4 regions of the Bradyrhizobium sp. NDS-1 genome follow, and region 1 is predicted to be linked to each of the others. Evidence: predicted binding sites of a transcription regulator. Region 1 holds the regulator's gene; each other region holds the start of a gene.

Region 1 (5,190 bases):
GGCAGGATCAGCGACGAGGATTATTTCGCCTCGCTGCGCAGCTCGCTCGGAATCGGCATTTCGGACGCGCAGTTCCTCGAGGGCTGGAACGCGATCTTCGCCGGCGAGATGCCTGATATCGCCGAGCTGTTGCCGCGTGCGGCAAAGCGGATGCCGCTCTACGCATTCTCCAACACCAATCGGCCGCATGTCGATTATTTCTCGAAGGAATATGCCGGCCTGCTCGGCCATTTCCGCGAGCTGTATCTGTCGTCCAGCATCGGCCTGCGCAAACCGGATGCGGCGGCTTTCGACCATGTCGTCGCGGCGATCGGCGTCCCGGCGGAGCGCATCCTGTTTTTCGACGATCTCGCCGAGAACATCGAGGGAGCCCGGGCACGCGGCCTGACCGCCGTGCATGTCACCTCGCCGCGCGATGTCGGGAACGCATTGAAGGCACTGGGCATCTGAGGCCAGCCGGCCGTCGCCGCGGAACCGGCCTCCCGAAGGCAAAATTTGCACAGAATGGGGAACCAGTTCCCTTTGTGCATTTTTGTACAGAGTTCCGGGAACGGAATACCGCCCTTAGGACTCATGAGTCCGTTGGGACTTCTACATCGGACTTATCGACGTGCTGGGCAAAACCTATCTCACCAAGCAAGCCTCTCTCCTGCTTGAATTCGCAAGAACCACCTCGGATTCTGACCTTTCCGCCAAGCTGATCAGCAAGGCCGCCGACCTGAAATCCTTGGCCGATCCGCTACCGGACAAGGATCAAGGTCCCAAAGCTCCCGACGTCGCACTGGACGACGGCTCGGACCGACCGAGCGGGAGTTGACCGATGCTGGCCGTGGTGCTCGTCCTTCTCGTGCTCGCCATGGCCATCCTCATCCCGGTCTGTCTCGCCTTCCGGATCATGCCGCGACGGACGTGAGCTGCGTCCTCCGCTGGGGCCACGCAGGCTAAATCACCCTGCGTGCTGCTTTGCCTCGCGCCCGCACTCGGATAGAACTCTCGCCGGCCATTTATCGATGTGCTCAGCAGGAGTTTAGCCCTTGGCTTTGATGCCCGTTTCTGACGCGCTTGCCGCGGTACTGGCGGGTGCGGAGCCGCTGGCTGAACAGATGGCTCCGCTCGACGATGCCTACCATCGCGTGCTCGCGCGCGACGTCGCGGCGCGGCGCACGCAGCCGCCGCAGGCGATGTCGGCGATGGACGGCTATGCCGTCCGCGCCGCCGATGCGGCAACGATCGATTCCCGGCTGACGGTCATCGGCGAGGTCGCGGCGGGCCGTCCTTTCGCAAGAACGGTCGGCGCCGGCGAAGCCGTACGGATCTTCACCGGCGGCGTCATTCCCGACGGCGCCGACGCCGTCGTGATCCAGGAGGACACCGTCGCGGACGACAGCTGCGTCACGATCAAGCAAGCCGCGATCGCCGGACGGCACATCCGCCCGGTAGGCGTCGACTTCCGTGAAGGCGACGTCCTCTTGCGCAAGGGAACCCGGCTGACGGAGCGCGATCTCGCGCTCGCCGCCGCCATGAACTACCCCCACCTCGCCGTCTGCCGCCGTCCGAAGGTCGCGATCCTCGCCACCGGCGACGAACTGGTGATGCCGGGCTCAACGCCCGGGCACGGCCAGATCGTCTATTCCAATGGCTACGCCCTGCACGCGCTCGCCCGCAGCGAGGGCGCCGAGACCATCGACCTCGGTGTTGCCGCAGATACGCTTGCAGCCACCTCCGCCGGCATCCGCCGCGCCCGCGAGACCGAAACCGATATCCTGGTCACGACGGGCGGCGCATCTGTCGGCGACCACGATCTGGTCCAGCAAGCGCTCCGGGACGAAGGCATCTCAATGGCGTTCTGGAAGATCGCGATTCGGCCCGGCAAGCCGATGATGCACGGACGGCTCGGCGCGATGCGCGTGATCGGCCTGCCCGGCAATCCGGTGTCCTCCTATGTGTGCGCCTTCCTGTTCATGGTGCCGCTGATTCGCGCGCTGTCGGGCCGTTCGGTGATTCATCATCGCCGCGAGCGGGCCGTACTGGGCCGCGATCTCGGCGCCAACGACCAGCGCGAGGATTATCTGCGCGCGCGCCTGGAGCTGCGCGACGACGGCGCGCTCGTCGCCGTTCCCGTTAGCCATCAGGACTCCTCTCTGCTTGCGAATCTTGCTGCAGCACAGGTACTTCTCGTGCGCCCGCCGTTCGCGCCGAAGGCCGAGGCGGGCAGCCCTTGCGAGGTGCTGCGCCTCCCCGTCTGAACTGCGCGGCCACACGCATTCCGCGAACTCGCCCCTGTTCACGGTAAATTAAGCAGTTGCGGAACATGTATCGAACATATAGTGTCCGTTCATGATTTGTTTCGAGCATGTAGCGGCTTATCGCTGAATTCATCGTCTCGGAATCGAACGGCATCAACCGGGGGACTTAGGTCGAGATGTTAACGCGCAAACAATACGAGCTTCTGCGGTTCATCAGTGAACGTTTGAAGGAAAGCGGCGTGCCGCCGTCCTTCGACGAGATGAAGGATGCGCTCGACCTGCGCTCGAAGTCGGGCATCCACCGCCTGATCACCGCGCTCGAGGAGCGCGGCTTCATCCGCCGCCTGCCCAACCGCGCTCGGGCCATCGAAGTCATCAAGCTGCCGGAGCTTCAGGCTGCGGCCGGCAACCGGCGCGGCTTCACGCCGAGCGTCATCGAGGGCAATCTCGGCAAGGTGCGCGCGAGCTCCAGCCCGCCCGTCGACGAGGGCGAGCGGCCCGTCGCAGTGCCCGTGATGGGCCGCATCGCGGCCGGCACGCCGATCGAGGCGTTGCAGACCCGCAGCCACACCATCAGCGTGCCGCCCGACATGCTCGGCTCCGGCGAGCACTACGCGCTCGAAGTGCGCGGCGATTCCATGGTCGAGGCCGGCATCCTCGACGGCGACATGGCGCTGATCCAGCGCAACGAGAGCGCCGATACCGGCGACATCGTGGTGGCGCTGATCGACGACGAGGAGGCCACGCTCAAGCGCTTCCGCCGCCGCGGCGCCTCGATCGCACTCGAGCCCGCCAATGCCGCTTATGAGGTGCGCATCCTGCCGCCGAACCGCGTGAAGATTCAGGGCAAGCTGATCGGGCTTTACCGGAAGTACTGAGAGCCCTCGGCGGTCATTCGATACCCATGATTCCGACTGGAGCGGATCTGATCCGCTCCTGCTGGACAATCTTCTGGTCTTGCGCAGATTGTCCGGCCCCTCTTCAGAGGCGACGCCTCGGCGTGTCGCCACAAGCCCCCATTGCTTCGCGGTCTCGAGTCCTCGAGCAGACATGACGCATCGGCGCCCGCGCGCCGCTGACGTTGGTCCTCGCCGAATGCATTGATGTGAGCTTTGTTCCTGTCGGATTCGAAAAGATAATTTGATCGCGTCCCGCAGACCAGCCGCAGATTTGCCTACAACCAAGCAGAGCGTTGCGTGCTTCCACTCTGATAGAGGCTTGCGCCTCCGAGGGAGGCGCGGGTTGCTATCTTCGAATGAGGAGCACCCGATGTGTGACTACAGCCTGCATGCCGTTGCATCGCGCCCCGCCGAAGTCGGCGAGACGATCGTGTCGACAACGTTCCGCGGCACCTCGACGCGTGGCTTTGCTTCTGCCGCCGATCCGACCGTGGCCGTCTGTCTGCTGCCCGGGACGGAGCTCGCCTTCGCCGACAACGTCCGCTACGACAATCGCTGGATCTGGACGCGCACCGTCAATTCGCGCGTCGGCAAGTTCGGCAAGATCGATCCGCACATTCCCGATCGCCACCACGACGCGATCGAATTCCCTGACGGTAAATACGTGCTTGTGACACAACTCGTCGAAGGCCAGCGTGCCACCGTGTTGCAATTGCCGGTGACCCAGCCCGTCGGCGAGCGCGAGCACAAGCCGCAGATCATCGACGACAGCCGGTCGCCGGTCACGCGCCTGCCGATCGGCTGACGCCACCTCGACTGACAACTGGATGCCGCCAGGATTGAAGTGCCATCGCCGGCAGACGCCGGCGAGATGGCATGGTTCGTGTTTTCACGAACATCGATCGGCCCGCCCGGCGCCGCACGAAGTTTGAGCCGTCCTGCCTGAATTTTGAACGTCCGCTCCGCAGCCAAATGACCGATGCTGTCGTGGTTTGAGGCGGCGGACACGCTCGATGAAGACCTTCATTCGCGTCGTTGAACTCTGGGTGCCCGACCGGACGCGCAGGCGTCTGGAATTCGGCGGCGGCCTCTACGGCGAAGGGCTGTCCGCGTTCAAGTCCGTGAGCGAGGACCTGCACTTCGGATATGACGAGGGACTTCCCGGCAAGGCCTGGGCCTCTGGCCATCCCGTCATCCTCACGACCTTCGCCAACTCCTATTTCAAACGGACCGAGCAGGCCGTCGCGGCCGGCCTCACCTGCGGCGTGGCGGTGCCGGTGTTCGCGGGCGAATTCCTGCAAGCCGTGATGGTGCTGTTCTGCGGGGACGACGAGGCGCATGTCGGCGCGATCGAACTCTGGCACAACGATCCCGATCGCTCCCACGAGATGGCGCTCGTCAACGGCTATTACGGCATGGCGGACATGTTCGAATTCAACTCCCGCCACACCAGGTTTCCGCGCGGCTTCGGCCTGCCCGGACGCACCTGGAAGGCGGGTCTGCCGCTGATCATCAAGGACCTGCACGACGCCAAGAGCTTCCTGCGCTGGGAGGACGCGGCCAAGATCGGGATCAATTTGGGGGTCGGCGTGCCCTACCGAACCGGCACCGAGACGTGGGTTCTGACATTGCTCTCCGCGCAGGCAACCCCGATTGCGCGACGCTTCGAGATCTGGGTCCCGAACGAGGCCCGCTCAGTGCTGGTCTTTCGCGCCGGCGATTGCAGCGCGCAGACCGACCTTGCCGCGCTCTACGCGGGTAGATCCATCGGCAGGGGCGAAGGCAGCATCGGCGGCGCATGGGCCACCGGCATGCCGGCGCTCGACGACGATCTCACCCATGACAGCTCGATCGCCGGCTCCGAGGCCCGCGTAGCCGGGCTGAGCCGGATGGTGGCCCTGCCGGTCATCGACAACGCAAGGCTGGAAGCCGTGCTGGCCTGGTATCTGTAAATCGCAATCAATCGTCGGCCTGCAAGTCAGCCTCCGACGGCGTAGCGTCCCGGTTGCGGAGCGCCACCTTCGGCGCAAGGCTGCCGTCGAAAT
Region 2 (5,190 bases), 110 kb from region 1:
TACAACTGGCAAGTCAACAATGTCGTATTCGGTATCGAAGGCGACTACCATTGGGCCGACATCAACGGTCGTTCTGCGGAGATCAATGCCGGCCTGGGCGACACCTATTTCACGAGAATCCGCGGCTTCGGCGACATCAAGGGCCGTCTCGGCTACTCGACCGGCCCCGCTCTCTTGTTCGTCAGCGGCGGCGCTGCAGTCGGCGACATTCAGCACCGCTATGATGGCGTTCCCGGAAACGTCTTCATCCAGAACAACACCCGCTGGGGTTGGACCGTCGGCGCGGGCGCGGAATACATGTTCGCTCCGAACTGGTCGGCCAAGGTCGAATACAACTACATCGACTTCGGCCGCAGCACGATCCAGTACACCGCCGTGCCTGCCAACCGTTCCGAGTGGAACGATACCGTTCACACCGTCAAGGCAGGTGTGAACTATCACTTCAATTGGGGCGGGATGGGCACCACCAGGTACTGATATCTCTCTGAAATCATTGAATCGAAGGCCGGCCTCGCGCCGGCCTTTTTCGTTTGGCGGCAAAGCAAATGAGTCAACTACGCTTACGTTTTGGGCGCCGTGTGGCTTTTTGGAGACACAACTTGCGGCTTTGCTGGTGTAAGTACGGCGTTAGTTGGACACGACGTCCGCTGCCCTTTCGATCGCGGAAGGCAACAATAGAAACTGGGACTGGGATTAAGTTGAAAATGAAAAAGGTTTTGTTGGCTTCGGCCTGTTTGTTCGCTCTGGCGGCCCCCGCTTCGGCTGCTGATCTCGCAGCCCGCCCCTACACCAAGGCTCCGGTCGCTCCGCTGGCTTCGGTCTACAACTGGACCGGCTTCTACCTCGGTATCGTCGGTGGCGGCGCCTGGGAAGACAGCTCCGGCGACCCGAAGATGAAGGGTGGCTTCGTCGGCGGCACCGCCGGCTACAACTGGCAGACCGGCAACGTCGTGTTCGGCCTCGAGGCTGATGCTGCCTGGGCTGACGTCAGCGCGTCCGCCACCGGTCCGATCCTCGTCCCCGGCTTCGGTGTTGCCACGGCGACTCTGAGCTCGAAGACGGATGCGATGGGCACCGTTCGCGGCCGCATCGGCTGGGCCGTCAACAACGTCCTGTTCTACGGCACGGGTGGTTACGCCTGGATCGACAACAAGCTGAGCGCCAGCGCTCTCGGCGTGACCATCTCCGACAGCAAGTTCCACTCCGGCTGGACCGTCGGTGCAGGCGTCGAGGCGTACTTCGCTCCGAACTGGACCGTCAAGGGCGAGTACCTCTACCGCAGCCTCGGCGGCGAGACCTACTTCTCGGGCACCCTGCCCACCGGCACGCTCGACTTCCACACCGTGCAGGTCGGCGTGAACTATCACTTCGGCGCCCCGGTGGTTGCGAAGTACTAAGCTTCACTCCAACGCTTCGCGTTACGAAAGGCCGGCCTTGTGCCGGCCTTTTTGTTTGTGCGCGGCAACCCGCTTCGTGCTGGCGTTTTTGGCGAGATGTGGCGCGCCGGTGACACAACCTTCGGCTTCAATGGTGTAAGCAATAGCATCGGTCGGATCATAGGGGGCCGCTGTCTTCCGCTTTCCGGAAGGCAAGAACGAAACGAAACTGGGGAATCGATATAAAGAAGCTTTTGCTGGCTTCGGCCGGCTTGTTCGCACTCAGCGCGTTGGCGCCGGCCTCAGCGGCCGATCTGGCGGCCCGCCCCTACACCAAGGCTCCGGTCGCGCCGGTCGCGATGTACAACTGGAGCGGTTTCTACATCGGCGTCAACGGCGGTGGCGCCTCGAGCCGCAACTGCTGGGATCTCAACGCTGTCCTCGGCGCGGCAATTCCGGTTGTCTCCGAAGGCTGTCACAACGCCACGGGCGGCGTCGTCGGTGGTCAGGTCGGCTATCGCTGGCAGTCGACCAACTGGGTCTTCGGCCTCGAAGCTCAAGGCGACTGGGCCAATCTCAAGGGATCGAACGCGAGCGCCCCCCTCGCCTTCGCGCCGATCGTCAATCAGACCCGAATCGATGCGATCGGCCTTTTCACCGGCCAGGTCGGCTATGCCTGGAACAACGTGCTCTTGTACGTGAAGGGCGGCGCCGCGGTTACCCATGCCAAATACGATGGTCTTCTGGGCGGCGTCGTCTTCGACAGCGCGAGCGAGACGCGCTGGGGTGGCGCAGTCGGCACCGGCATCGAATTCGGTTTCGCCCCGAGCTGGTCTGTTGCCGTCGAATACAACCATCTGTTCATGGGCGGCCGCAACGTCGGGTTCACGGTCCTCGGCGTCAACGACCGTACCGACCGTATCAAGCAGGACGTCGACATGGGCACCGTCCGCCTCAACTACACCTTCGGCGGTCCCGTCGTCGCCCGGTACTGAAATCCCGATCGACCGACGTCACCACGTCACGAAAGGCCGGCCTCGCGCCGGCCTTTTTGTTTCGGCGGGTCTACGTTCCCAGCCCCGCTGCTGCCAGATGCCGCCAGCGCCCCAACAATCCGTTGACGATTCGCAACTCCCTCTGGAAATCCGAGCGCGTTCTTCCTACGTTCGCTGACAACCCCATCGGCGCCGATCCCGGTTCCGGGCGAAGCGCGCCTCTTTTGCTGGCGCGGTCGCGCACCCATGGGATTCCTTGAGGGCAACTCGGATGGATGAAGTGATCAAGGCGAAGCGCCAACAGCAGAACGCGGGGGCACACCTGCGCGCAATTACGATCCGCGGCGCGCGCGAGCACAACCTCAAGAACATCGACGTCGAGATTCCCCGCGACAAGCTGGTGGTGTTCACGGGCCTGTCGGGCTCCGGAAAATCCTCGCTCGCCTTCGACACGATCTACGCCGAGGGCCAGCGCCGCTACGTCGAATCGCTGTCGGCCTATGCGCGCCAGTTTCTGGAGATGATGCAGAAGCCTGATGTCGACCAGATCGACGGCCTGTCGCCGGCGATCTCGATCGAGCAGAAGACGACCTCGAAGAACCCGCGCTCCACCGTCGGCACCGTCACCGAGATCTACGACTACATGCGCCTGCTCTGGGCGCGCGTCGGCGTGCCCTATTCGCCGGCCACGGGCCTGCCGATCGAGAGCCAGACCGTCTCGCAGATGGTCGACCGCGTGCTGGCCCTCCCCGAGGGGACGCGCCTCTACCTGCTCGCGCCCGTCGTGCGCGGCCGCAAGGGCGAGTACCGCAAGGAGCTCGCCGAATGGCTCAAGAAGGGTTTTCAGCGCGTCAAGATCGACGGCACCTTTCATGAGCTCGCGGAAGCCCCGGCGCTGGACAAGAAGTTCCCGCACGACATCGACGTCGTGGTCGACCGCATCGTGGTGCGCGCCGACATCGGTCAGCGCCTCGCCGAGAGTTTCGAGACCGCGCTGAAGCTCGCCGAAGGCCTCGCCGTCGTCGAATTCGCCGACGCGCCGGCGGGCGCTGCGCCTGCGGAGGAAAAGGAAAAGAAGAAGACCGCAAAAATCCACGACAAGAGCGGACCCGAGCGCATGCTGTTCTCGGAAAAGTTCGCCTGCCCGGTCTCCGGCTTCACCATCCCCGAGGTCGAGCCGCGCCTGTTCTCGTTCAACAACCCCTACGGCGCCTGCCCCGCCTGCGGCGGCCTCGGCGTCGAGCAGCATGTCGACGAGGACCTCGTCATCCCCGACAAGGAGCTCGCCATCGGCAAGGGCGCGATCGCGCCGTGGGCCAAATCGTCCTCGCCCTATTACGTGCAGACGCTGACGGCGCTCGGCAAGCACTACAAATTCACGCTGACCACCAAGTGGAAGGACCTGCCTAAGAAGACGCAGAACGCCATCCTCCATGGCTCCGGCGAGGACGAGATCAAGTTCTCCTACGAAGACGGGGTGCGTTCCTACGACACCAAGAAGCCGTTCGAGGGCGTCATCACCAACATCAACCGCCGCTACCGCGAAACCGAAAGCGAGTGGGCGCGCGAGGAGCTGGCAAAGTATTTCCACGACGTGCCCTGCGAAGGCTGCAAGGGCTTCCGGCTCAAGCCCGAGGCGCTCTGCGTCAAGATCGGCGGCAAGCATATCGGCGAGATCTCGGAGCTGTCGGTCAGGAAGGCCGGCGAATGGTTCGAGACCGTGCCCGGTGCGCTCAACGCGCAGCAGAACGAGATTGCCGGACGTATCCTGAAAGAGATCCGTGAGCGCCTCACCTTCCTGCTCGACGTCGGCCTCAACTACCTGACGCTGTCCCGCTCCTCCGGCACGCTGTCCGGCGGCGAGAGCCAGCGCATTCGTCTGGCCTCGCAGATCGGCTCCGGGCTCACAGGCGTGCTCTACGTGCTGGACGAGCCCTCGATCGGCCTGCACCAGCGCGACAATGCACGCCTGCTCGATACCCTCAAGCGGCTGCGCGACCTCGGCAACACCGTGATCGTGGTCGAGCATGACGAGGACGCCATCCTCCTGGCCGACCACGTGCTCGACATCGGCCCCGGCGCCGGCATGCATGGCGGCAACATCATCGCCGAAGGCACGCCCGCCGAGATCATGCGCAACCCGAAATCGCTGACCGGCAAGTACCTGACCGGCGAGCTCGAGGTCGAGGTGCCGGAGCGGCGCCCGCCGAACCATCGCCGCACCATCAAGGTGGTGAACGCGCGCGGCAATAACCTCAAGAACGTCACGGCCGAAATTCCGCTGGGCCTGTTCACGGCGGTCACCGGCGTCTCCGGCGGCGGCAAGTCGACGCTCCTCATCGACACGCTCTACCGCGCCATCGCCCGCAAGCTGAACAATGCCAGCGAAGGCGCTGCCCCGCACGACCGCATCGAGGGCCTCGAGCACATCGACAAGATCATCGACATTGACCAGTCGCCGATCGGCCGCACCCCGCGCTCGAACCCGGCGACCTACACCGGCGCCTTCACGCCGATCCGCGAATGGTTCGCCGGCCTGCCCGAGGCGAAAGCGCGCGGCTACGAGCCCGGCCGCTTCTCCTTCAACGTCAAGGGCGGCCGCTGCGAGGCCTGCCAGGGCGACGGCGTCATCAAGATCGAGATGCATTTCCTTCCCGACGTCTACGTGACCTGCGACGTCTGCAAGGGCAAGCGCTACAACCGCGAGACGCTGGAGGTGCTGTTCAAGGGCAAGAGCATCGCCGACGTGCTCGACATGACCGTCGAGGAGGCCGCCGAGTTCTTCAAGGCCGTGCCGCGCGTCCGCGAGACGTTCCAGA
Region 3 (5,190 bases), 420 kb from region 1:
CAGCACGTCGAGCACGTTGGCATTCGTCACCTTCTGCACGGCGATCGTCACCGACGGACGGTTGTCGCTCTGCCCGATCGCAAAGCGCGGCAGCAGCAATGTGCCCGCGGCAGCGCCGCCGGATTTCAGGATGGTGCGACGGGTAAATCTGCTCATGATGGGGACCCCTGCCCTTTGTGGTGTCGTTTATTCGGCGAGTCCGAGCGCGGCGAGATGGGCGGCGCCGGCGCGGACGTCGTCGTGGTTGCGGAGTTCGAGGATTAGCCGCGGGTTGGAATTCAGCCGTCCCAGTGCGCGGAACACGACAACCCACGGGATGTTGCCTTCGCCCGGCGCCCAGTGTCGGTCGGCGAAGCCGTCGGTGTCCTGCAGATGGACGTGTGTCAGCATGTCACCCGCGGTCTCGACGTAATAGTCGACCGGCGGTGCGCCGGTGGAGATGTGGGCATAGTTGGCGTGCCCGGTGTCGAGCGAGACGCGGACCCTGCTGCTTTCGAGCGCCTTGGCGAGGCGCACCCGGTCGCGCGGATCCTTGTCCTCGATGTTCTCGATCACGATCTCGCAGCCGATGGTCTCCGCGCGCGCGATCACCTCGGCGAGCGTCGCCTTGACGCGCTCGACGATATTGGCGCGGTTGTCGGGATAGAGATCGAGATTGTTGTGGTCCCAGGTCGTGAACGGCGAATGGATCACCATCTGTGTCGCGCCGAGGAACTCGGCGGCCTCGAGGCCCTGAAGCAGGCGCTTGGTCACCGCCTGGCGGATCATGGGATCGTGGCTGTCGATCTTGAAGCCCCAGAACGGGCCGTGGATGCCGAGCCGACCCGTATGGCCCGAGAGCATCTGCTTGATCTCGCCGGCCGTGCTGCGCCAATCGCTATCGAGAAGATCCGCGCGGAAGAAATCCTGGATTTCGAGATCGCGCTGCCTTTCGAGAAGCCAATCGCGATGCGCGGGGATCGATTTGATGGACAACGCGGCGCCCAGCACCGGTTTCGACATGGCTTGCTCCTTCGCCGTCGGCAATGACGGGAGCAGCGCTAGACCAGTTCAATGACAGGCCGGTGAAATGGAGATCCGGCGGCGCGGAGGAGATGTGGACATCCTGTCGATCGCGTGCCGCGGATCAAGCAACAGCGACTGGACCACCGATGCCGAACGGGCACATTGCAAGCGGTATCTGTGTCCGTAGTGATCCGGAATGGAATCCTATCGTGATGTCGCGTACATCGCGGGACGTCGATCGGCGGCCACTTCCACGGGCATCACCCTCTGATCGCGCAACATGGGGTTGGGGGACCACATGGGGCGGGGGATTGAAGGCTGGGGCAAGGTGACGAGGTCCGGACTCCTAGGCACTCCGGACCTCGAAACTTTTTGATGGAACGAAGCAACGCGCCGTCCGGTCGCTCTTCGGCGACGTCCTCGAGCGCGGTCAACAAGGACGACGGCTCCCTCTCGTCGCCGAACCATCGCCTGCTCACCACGTGCTTCCGCCGAGCACCCTGCTCCTGGCCCCGCGCGGCTGTGCCGCCTTCAGCGCGTCACGCTGCGCGCAAAGACCTTCGACCTTCGCCTCCATCCGCGACAGCAGCGCTTCGGCCGAGGCCGTTCCGAGACCCGCCCGCTGGAGCTGGAGGATCTCTTTCCTCTGCCTGCCCATCTGGACGCGCATCCGTTCGATCTCCCTCCTGACAGTTTCCAGGTCCGGCATGTTCCGCCTCGCGATTTTGAATACAGCACCAAGAGAACAAAAACGGAACGAAGGGTCGAGTCCGACGTTGGACGAACAGAACAAGGGGAGACAGCGATGGCCGACAACACCCGGAAGGACCCGAAAGACTGGGTTTCCGGCGACGATCCGATGACGGGAGCCCAGGAATCCTATCTCAAGACCCTCGCCGAGCAGGCGCACGTGAGCCCGCCGGAGGACGAGTTGACCAAGGCCGAGGCCTCCGAGCTGATCGACAAGATGCGGCAAAAGGCCGGGCTGGAGGACTGACCCGCATGATTGCGGCGCCCGGCCGCCATGTGTATGCAAACGAAATTGGGAATCGAAAATGCCTTATTTCGTTTGCGCCCGCGACGGAGCGGGCCAGATCATCTTGAAGCGAGACACCAGGGAAGCGGCCGAGAAGAAAGCCGCCGAGCTCCGCGACCTCGGCTATTTCGAAGTCGAGGTCATCGCGAAGGGCGAAGAGAAGGCGGCGTGAGGGATCATGCTTCCCTCAGCACCTTGATGACGCTGAGAATGACGAAAGCACCCAGACCGTAGGTCAGCGCATTCACGACCCAGGAAATGGCGATGCCGAGGAGGGTGGATCCTCCGACCGCTCCCCAGAAAAAATACGCTGCGGTGATGCCCGGCCACTCCAACCAAAGAAGCGCGAAGTCGGTCAGCGGCTCCAGGACGAGGAGCACCGTCGAGACGAGCGCCCCGACGGCCAACGCGATGACGAGGTGTGTCCTCAGCCAGGGCATCAAAGACCCAGCAGGTCAGCGATAACAGGAATGAGGAAGAAAGCGGCAATCCCGAGCAGCCCGCCCACGACAAAGCGTGCCGCGCGGCCGTGAATCTTTGTATCGAGCCACGCACACGTGGCGACCACAACCTGCCTCAGCCAGTTGCCCACGAGGGTTCTGACGAGATCGAACAGGAGTTCTGCAACGAGTGCGGCCATGCCGTTTGGTCGGCGCGACCTCTGGCGGGGTTCAAGTGCGGAGGCAATGACGAGAGCGGTTGAAAGCCTGCGCCGCTGGACTGCACCTCCCGAATACCACAAGATAGTTTCAGTGTCGGTGAGCAGATCGGCCGGCAGCCAGCGTGAGTTAAGTGCCGCAAAAAAATTCAGAAGGCGCAGGGAGGAACGATGCAGCGAAAAAGAAACGTGGCGCTTGATGATGCGATGGCTGGCCTGGGTCTCATAGCGGCCATCACGGTCATTGCGATCTCGCCGGCAAGCGCCGACAATTCGGCCAACATACCGCCCGCGCTCAAATGCGCTGACCTGACCGGCTGGAAGATGCCGAGAACGACGGCAACGATCACCAAGGCCGAGATGGTGCCGGAGGCGGCGCCGGGGACCGTGCAGCCGTCGCCGCCGGCGCCGGCCACCGTATCGGTGGCGCTGCCGCCGAACTGCCGCGCGGATGGCGTGATCGATCAGCGCGTCGGCGTCGAGGGCAAGTCCTACGCGATCGGCTTTGCCGTTGCCCTGCCCGATCGCTGGAACGGCCGGTTCTTGTTTCAGGGCGGCGGCGGTTTGAACGGCTCGATCCGGCCGCCGCTGGGTTATCATGCGGCCGGCGAGGTGCCGGCGCTGGCGCGCGGCTTTGCCGTGGTCTCCACCGATAGCGGTCATCAGGGCGCGGTGTTCGATGCCTCGTTCCTGAAGGATCAGGAAGCCGCGCTCAACTTCGCCAATTCATCCGTCGGCAAGGTGACGATGGCCGCCAAGGCGATCGTCGCGCATTACTATGGCCAGCCCGCAAAGCGTTCCTATTTCACGGGGTGCTCGACCGGGGGACGCGAGGGCATGCTGGCGTCGGCGCGCTATCCCGAGCAATTCGACGGCATCGTCGCGGGCGCGCCTGCGATGCGCACCGGCAACTCCAATATCGGTCTCGCCTGGGCCAACGCTGCCTTCAGCCAGATCGCGCCGAAAGATCCCTCCGGGAAGCCGGAGCCCGCCAAGACGTTTTCCGCGGCCGAGCGAAACCTGATCACGAATGCGATCCTCGATGCCTGCGACGCCAAGGACGGCGTCAAGGATGGCCTGATCTTCGACGGCAAGGCCTGTCAATTCGATCCCGCGGTCCTCACTTGCAAGGGCGACAAGACGGATGACAAGACGGATTCTTGCCTTGCGCCGCCGCAGGTCGATGCCTTGAAGAAGGCTTTTGCCGGACCGAAGAATTCACGCGGCACGCAGGTCTACCCGCCGTTCCCGTGGGACAGCGGCGTGGCAGCCGAAGGCGTTGCCATTCCCGGCATCCTGACCACGGGCGCGCGCAGTCCGGTCGGACCGCCTGTCTGGGAAAACATCAACGTCGATCAACTCGAAGACCGGGTCAACGCGAGCGGGATGGATCGCCTCACCAACACCGCCTACTGGACCAATCTTTCGAGCTACTTCGGCCATGGCGGCAAGCTGCTGTTTTACCACGGTGTGAGCGATCCCTGGTTCTCGGCGAACGACACCGTGAACTATTACGAGCGCATGGCAGCGGATTCAGGCGGCATGGAATTGGTGCGGGAGAAATCGAGCCGGGCCTTCCTGGTGCCCGGCATGGGCCACTGCTCGAGCGGCGCAACGCTCGATCGTTTCGATCTCCTCACCGCGGTCGTGAACTGGGTGGAAGACGGCAAGGCGCCCGATGCGGTGGTCGCGACGGGACCAGCCTTTCCCGGCCGCACTCGGCCGCTTTGCGCCTATCCGCAACATGCGCACTACAAGGGGAAAGGCGATCCGGAGAGCGCGGAGAGTTTTGAGTGCAAGTAGCGGAGATCGGCAGCTCGTAGGATGGGTAGAGCGAAGCGAAACCCATCGGCCTTGTTGCGTGACGAAGCATGATGGGTTTCGCAAGTGCTCTACCCATCCTACGCCTTCGGCGACGACCTTCGGGCGCCACTCGCCCTGACTTTTGACAAGCGATCAGGCAAGATAACTTAAATGAAAACCGCACTTGTCTTCGGCGCCACCGGCTTCATCGGCTCGCATTTGCTGCGCGACCTCTTGGACAGTCCCGACTATTCGCGGGTTGTGGCGGTGGCCCGCAAGCCGCTGGCGGTGAGCCATCCGAAGCTCACGGTGCTGATCGGCGATCTCGCGTCCCTGCCCGCACTCAAGCCGCAATTGGTTGCGAACGAGATCTTCATCGCGCTGGGGACAACGCGCAAGCACACCCCTGACGAGGCCGAGTACTACAAGATCGATCACGATTATCCGGTGGTGGCGGCCGAGATCGCCAGGGCGAATGGCGCGCGGTCGGTGTTTCTGGTCACGGCCGTCGGCGCCAACGCCGCTTCCAACGTGTTCTATCTCAGGACCAAGGGCGAGGTGGAGCGGGACATTCTCTCGCTCGATTTCGAGCACACGCATATTTTCCGCCCGTCGATGATCCTCGGCGCGCGCGACGAAAACCGCCCGCGCGAACGCCTCATCATCGCGATATGGGGCCTGCTCAATC
Region 4 (5,190 bases), 2.7 Mb from region 1:
CCTTCTTGTCCGGTTCGACTTCGAAAGTAATACGCTGCCCTTCCGCAAGGTCCTTCAGTCCGGCCCGCTCCACAGCAGTAATATGCACGAAGACGTCGCGGCCGCCGTCGTCAGGCTTGATGAAACCGTAGCCGCGTTCGCCGTTGAAAAACTTGACCGTTCCCGTCATGGCCATCGGGAAACTCCCCCTCATTGCTCCTCCGCCGCGACGCAGACTCACGTCACGACATGACCGGGCGTTACGAAGCCCGGGAGAGCTGGCCATCCTTGGGCGGACCGCTGGCGGTCCGGCCGGATCTTTCTTAGGCCTTCACTCCGCCGCAACCATTCGCGGAAGCGGAACGTAAAGCCAGTCACGGAAACAGCATAATACGGTTCTCTGCAGATTGACTACCGCTCCTGCATATTTTTCCCAAGAATGCCGGAGTGTTACGGCTTGCCTTCAAGGCTTGGGTACCTCCAATCGGAATCTGGCAGCACCGCCCTGGCCGAGCGGCATTTCCAGCTCGGGCAGGATCGTCTTGAGCTCGCTCTGCAGCGTGTAGGGCGGATTGACGATCAGGAGCCCGGTCGAGGCGAGGGCCCCGCCTTCGAGCTGGGGCGCGACACTGAATTCGAGGCGCAGACATTTTCCCGGTGGTTTTGCTGCAGCTGCGAGCCGCGCGACCGTTTCGGCCAGCATGTCGGTGGCACGGCGGTTCTTGGCCGGATACCAAATGACATAGATGCCGGTCGGCCATTTCGCGAAGGCCGTCGAGAAGGCTTCGCCCAGCCGCTCGAACTCGTCCTTTGCCTCGAAGGGCGGATCAATCAGCACGACGCCGCGCCGCTCCTTTGGCGGCACGAAGGCCGGCAGCGCCACCCAGCCGTCGAGGTCGACCACGCGGGCCTGTTCGTCCCGGCGCAGCACGCCGATCAGCGCTTTTCGCGCCTTCGGCTCGAGCTCGCAGGCGACGAGCCGGTCCTGCGGCCTGAGCAGACCGCGCGCGATCAAGGGGGAGCCCGGATAGGCCTTGAGCTCACCCTTCGGATTGAAGGCGCGGACGATGTCGAGATAGGGCTTGGCCAGCGCCGCGCTCTCGTTCGACAGGCGGGCCTGCAACAGCCGCGCGATGCCGGTCAGCCATTCGCCGCTCCTGCGCGCCTCGTCGCTGTCGAGATCGTAGAGACCGGCCCCGGCATGGGTGTCGATGACGCGGAACGCCCCCGGCTTGTCCTGCAGATAGGTGATGATGCGCGCCAGCACGATGTGCTTGATGACATCGGCGAAGCTGCCGGCGTGGAAGGCGTGACGGTAATTCATGGGAAGAGCACTACGCCACGTGATGGCTTGAGCAAAGAGGCACAATCACGTGTCCCGGACGCGGTGCAGCGTGTGACGCTGCGCCGCCGAGCCGGGATACAGCTTTTTCTTCTTGCGTGATGGCCCCCGGATCAGCAGTGCACTATGCCGCGTTCGCCGCGCATTGGACCGCATCCGGGGCAGGAGACCTCGGCCTATCCACCCCTGATCGGCGGCATGGTGACCTGATCGCGGCGGCAGGCGCGGCGTTCGATCTCGTCGCAGGCGCGGAATTGCAGGTCCTTGTTGAGGCAGATGCGGACCTCGGAGAGCCTGGTCCGGTTGCAGGTGACCGAGACCGCGGCGCTGCTCAGCCCGGGATTGGCCTTGATGAAGGCCTCCTCGACCTCCGCCGGCGCCACGGTCCTGGCCTGCGACAGATCGAGATATTCGGCCGGGATCTTGATCGCGGCGCGCGCCTTGCGGATCGTCTCGAAATAGCTGCGGCCCTCGAGGCCGGAGCAGGTGCCGTGCTTGTCCCATTCGTTGAAGATCAGGCCCGGGGCCGGCATCAAATCGAGCATCGAGGAGACGATGTTGCGGTTCAGTCGCGGCGCGGGCCGCTGGCAATATTCCGGAAAGCCATTCTCGTATTGCGGCCACAGCCCATGCACCACGAAGGCGTAGGGCCGTCCGCCGCACTGGATCTGCGACCGGCCGCCACGCTCGGCCGCCTCCTCACAGAACGAGGGCGACCACGACAGGGCCAGCACATAGAAGTCGAATTCGCCCGGCGCGTTCTGCCGTTTGTCCTGGGCCTTTGCGTCACCGGAGAACGAGGCCAGGCCCGCGGCAAGGATCAGGGAAAGGGCCAGTGAGATCACCAAGCGGGAGAACGAATGCAATCTGGAATGAAACATGGCAACGCCCCTCAACTAGACTGTGTGCGGAAGCCTAGCAGGCGATAAGAACATTTCAAGAACAAATTTCGTGCGGCTACTGCTGACGCCGCAAAGGGCCCGAATCAGGGCTCTTCAAGCTAGGGCCTCTCGAACTAAGGCTTGGCGGCTCGGCAGGCCGGATTGTAGGCCCAATTGCGGTCCACGCCGACCACGCACCACTCGACGCCATTGCCGTAAGCGGCGAAGCCGCCATCCTCGATGATCGAGAAGTGCACCTTGCGCATCTTGCCGTCGGTGAGCATGGCTTCGCCGGTGCAGTAGCGGCGCGGGATGTTGTCGGACTGCCAGGGCCGGAATGCGGTTTCGCGAACGGCCGCGAAGCCGGTGATCTTCAACGAGGAATTCCAGAATGTGGATTCCTTTTCGGCGAACTCGTTCGCGATCCGCGGGAGAGCCCAGTCGCAATCGGCAACGGCACCGTCATAGCGAGGGCCGCTCAGCCAGAAATTCAACTCCAGCGGATTGGCGGCCCTGGCCTCGCCGAGCGACAGCGCTCCGAACAGGAGGCCGAGCAAAGCGGCAAAGCGGAGCGATTTCAGGGAGGGGGCGCGCATGGTCAATCCAGACAGCTAAGGTCTTGCGAAGGTTGGACGGTGCCGCGAAGGCCGGGGGAGGTCAAGTGCAGCGCGGCAACACTTCGCCAGGAGTTGACTGCAACGCCCCCGCTGACGGGCCTTCAGTTCTTTTCACGGCGATCCCGGCACCGTAGACTGGCGCTAGCCAATTGGAGTGACGGTAATGCGAATCATTGCGGCCGCGGGTCTTCTCGCCAGCCTGGTTGTCTCGGGCCTGACGGCGAGCCAGTCGGCGCGTGCCGACTACGTGCCGGCGTTCAAGGGCAACGACACCGGCGGCATCGTCGCTTATTCCATGGCAACCCAGGTCGATGCGCGACAGGTCGCGGTCGATCATTGTGCGCGCTACGGCAAGGTCGTCAAATTCCTCGGCGTGCAGGCCTATGAGGGCGGTTACATTTCCTTCTCCTGCCGCTGGGTGCCCTATGGCGCCGCCGCCCAGCCGATCCGCACGCTGTACTGAAGCGCTTCGTAACGCCGCAATCTCTCAGCCGGGAGTCTCCCCCATGACGCGCAAACTCGCTTTGCTCGGCTCGGTCGCTTGTCTTGCGTTCTCGGCAGCCGGCGCCAGCGCCGACGATTTGCCGGTGCGCAAGGCCGGCCTTTGGGAAATGAAGCTGGTCACATCAGGCTCGCCGGTGCCCGAGATGACCATGCAGCACTGCACCGACGAGACAGTCGACAAGGAGATGAGCAACAACGTCTCGCCGATGGCCAAGCAGGTTTGCGCCAAGCAGGAGATCAAGAAGACCGCGACCGGCTATGTCAGCGATTCCGAGTGCAATGTCGCTGGGGTCAACACGACCTCGCATGCCGAGATCACGGGCGATTTCAACTCGGCCTACACGGTGAAGACCTCCTCGCACGCAAAGGGCGGTATCGCAGGTACGGCCGGCCGCGACAGCACCATGACGCTGCAAGCCAAATGGCTAGGGGCCTGCAAGCCGGATCAGAAGCCCGGCGACATCGTGATGCCCGGCGGCTTCAAGATGAACGTGCGCGATATGGACAAGCTGAAGGCACTGCTGCCGAAGTAGGTTCCTTCTCCTCCCAAGGAGAGAAAGGACGAGCGTCGAGTTTGTTGCAGCAGATTCTGCTACACCGGGATCCTCACACTCGCCCTTAGCCCCCCCATCGGACTGTCGCCAAGGGTGATGTCGCCGCCATGCGAGCGGGCGATGTCGCGGGCGATGGCGAGGCCGAGGCCCGTGCCGCCTTCGTCCTGGTTGCGGGCGTTGTCGAGCCGCAGGAACGGCTTGAACACCTCTTCGCGCAAATGCGCGGGAATGCCCGGCCCGTCATCGTCCACCGTGACGGTCAAATAACGGTGATCGCGCTGACCGGCGATGGCGATGCTCTTGCCGTAGCGCGCCGCGTTGGTGACGAGGTTGGCAAGGCAGCGCTTGAACGAGGCCGGCTTCACTGTCACGACGGGCAGGCCGTGGAAGGCAACGGTCGCGGTATGACCGTGGCGTTCGGCGTCGCCGCGCAATTCCTCCAGTGCCTGCGCCATGTCGGTCGGCTGCGACTGCTCGCCGGAATCGCCGCGCGCAAACGCAAGGTAGTCCTCCAGCATCATCGACATCTCGTCGACGTCCTTGCGCATCCCCTCCAGCTCCGGGCTGTCGCCGATCAGCGCCAGCTCGAGCTTGAAGCGGGTCAGGATGGTGCGCAGATCGTGGCTGACGCCGGCGAGCATCGCGGTGCGCTGCTCCATGGTGCGCTCGATGCGCGACTTCATCTCGAGGAAGGCGACCGAAGCGCGCCGCACCTCGCGCGCGCCTCGTGGGCGGAAGTTCGGCGCCTCACGGCCCTTGCCGAAACTCTCGGCGGCGTCCGCAAGCCGCAGGATCGGCTTGATCTGGTTGCGCAGGAACAGCACGGCGACGATCAGCAGGATCGAGGACGTGCCGACCATCCAGAACAGGAAGATCTCCGAATTCGAGGCGTAGGCTGCGCTGCGCTGCGCGAACACGCGCATCACGGCGTCGTCGAGCTGGATTCGGATCTCGACGAGATTGGAGCGGCCGACCGTGTCGATCCAGAACGAGCGTCCGATCTGGCGGCCGAGCTGCACCGACAGGGTCTGGTCGAGCAGCGAGAAGAACGGCTTTGGTCCCGGCGGCGGCATGTCGCCGGCGGGAAGGAAATCGACGACGAGGCCGAGGCGCTGCTGGGCGATGCGGCGGATCTGGTCGCGATCCCGGTCCTGCGGATAACCCTTGTAGACGTCGATCAGCGCGGCAATGTCCTGCACCACCGCGGCGGACAATCTGCGCGTCACCGTGTTCCAGTGCCGCTCCATGAACACGAAGGCGACGACCGATTGCAGCACCACCATCGGCACGATCATGATGAGGAGTGCGCGGGC

Evidence for each region. The regulator LexA, encoded in region 1, represses DNA repair genes until DNA is damaged. The targets are predictions, from matches to a motif close to TGTTCNNNNTGTGTTCNG.
Region 2: a site for LexA is predicted at 2,529-2,546, ahead of uvrA (excinuclease ABC subunit UvrA). Genes of this name have one in related genera too.
Region 3: a site for LexA is predicted at 1,747-1,764, ahead of RX330_RS20530 (DUF3072 domain-containing protein). Genes of this name have one in related genera too.
Region 4: a site for LexA is predicted at 2,249-2,266, ahead of RX330_RS05780 (ribonuclease T2). Genes of this name have one in related genera too.

Annotation. Positions count from the first base shown of each region.
Region 1 covers NZ_CP136628.1:3,918,489-3,923,678, reverse strand. The annotation lists gene RX330_RS18505 (HAD family hydrolase) at 1-450, shown strand, start outside; gene RX330_RS18500 (hypothetical protein) at 611-817, shown strand; gene glp (gephyrin-like molybdotransferase Glp) at 1,035-2,246, shown strand; gene lexA (transcriptional repressor LexA) at 2,423-3,124, shown strand; gene RX330_RS18485 (hypothetical protein) at 3,516-3,950, shown strand; gene RX330_RS18480 (GAF domain-containing protein) at 4,159-5,097, shown strand; gene RX330_RS18475 (ComEC/Rec2 family competence protein) at 5,105-5,190, opposite strand, start outside.
Region 2 covers NZ_CP136628.1:4,030,023-4,035,212, reverse strand. The annotation lists gene RX330_RS19035 (outer membrane protein) at 1-477, shown strand, start outside; gene RX330_RS19030 (outer membrane protein) at 705-1,397, shown strand; gene RX330_RS19025 (outer membrane protein) at 1,619-2,371, shown strand; gene uvrA (excinuclease ABC subunit UvrA) at 2,643-5,190, shown strand, end outside.
Region 3 covers NZ_CP136628.1:4,342,560-4,347,749, forward strand. The annotation lists gene RX330_RS20515 (ABC transporter substrate-binding protein) at 1-156, opposite strand, end outside; gene RX330_RS20520 (sugar phosphate isomerase/epimerase family protein) at 187-1,002, opposite strand; gene RX330_RS20525 (hypothetical protein) at 1,481-1,675, opposite strand; gene RX330_RS20530 (DUF3072 domain-containing protein) at 1,811-2,002, shown strand; gene RX330_RS20535 (hypothetical protein) at 2,061-2,213, shown strand; gene RX330_RS20540 (hypothetical protein) at 2,218-2,481, opposite strand; gene RX330_RS20545 (hypothetical protein) at 2,481-2,681, opposite strand; gene RX330_RS20550 (tannase/feruloyl esterase family alpha/beta hydrolase) at 3,060-4,502, shown strand; gene RX330_RS20555 (oxidoreductase) at 4,674-5,190, shown strand, end outside.
Region 4 covers NZ_CP136628.1:1,227,185-1,232,374, forward strand. The annotation lists gene RX330_RS05770 (cold-shock protein) at 1-175, opposite strand, end outside; gene RX330_RS05775 (23S rRNA (adenine(2030)-N(6))-methyltransferase RlmJ) at 443-1,303, opposite strand; gene RX330_RS05780 (ribonuclease T2) at 1,498-2,202, opposite strand; gene RX330_RS05785 (hypothetical protein) at 2,337-2,798, opposite strand; gene RX330_RS05790 (hypothetical protein) at 2,983-3,282, shown strand; gene RX330_RS05795 (DUF3617 domain-containing protein) at 3,326-3,856, shown strand; gene RX330_RS05800 (ATP-binding protein) at 3,916-5,190, opposite strand, start outside.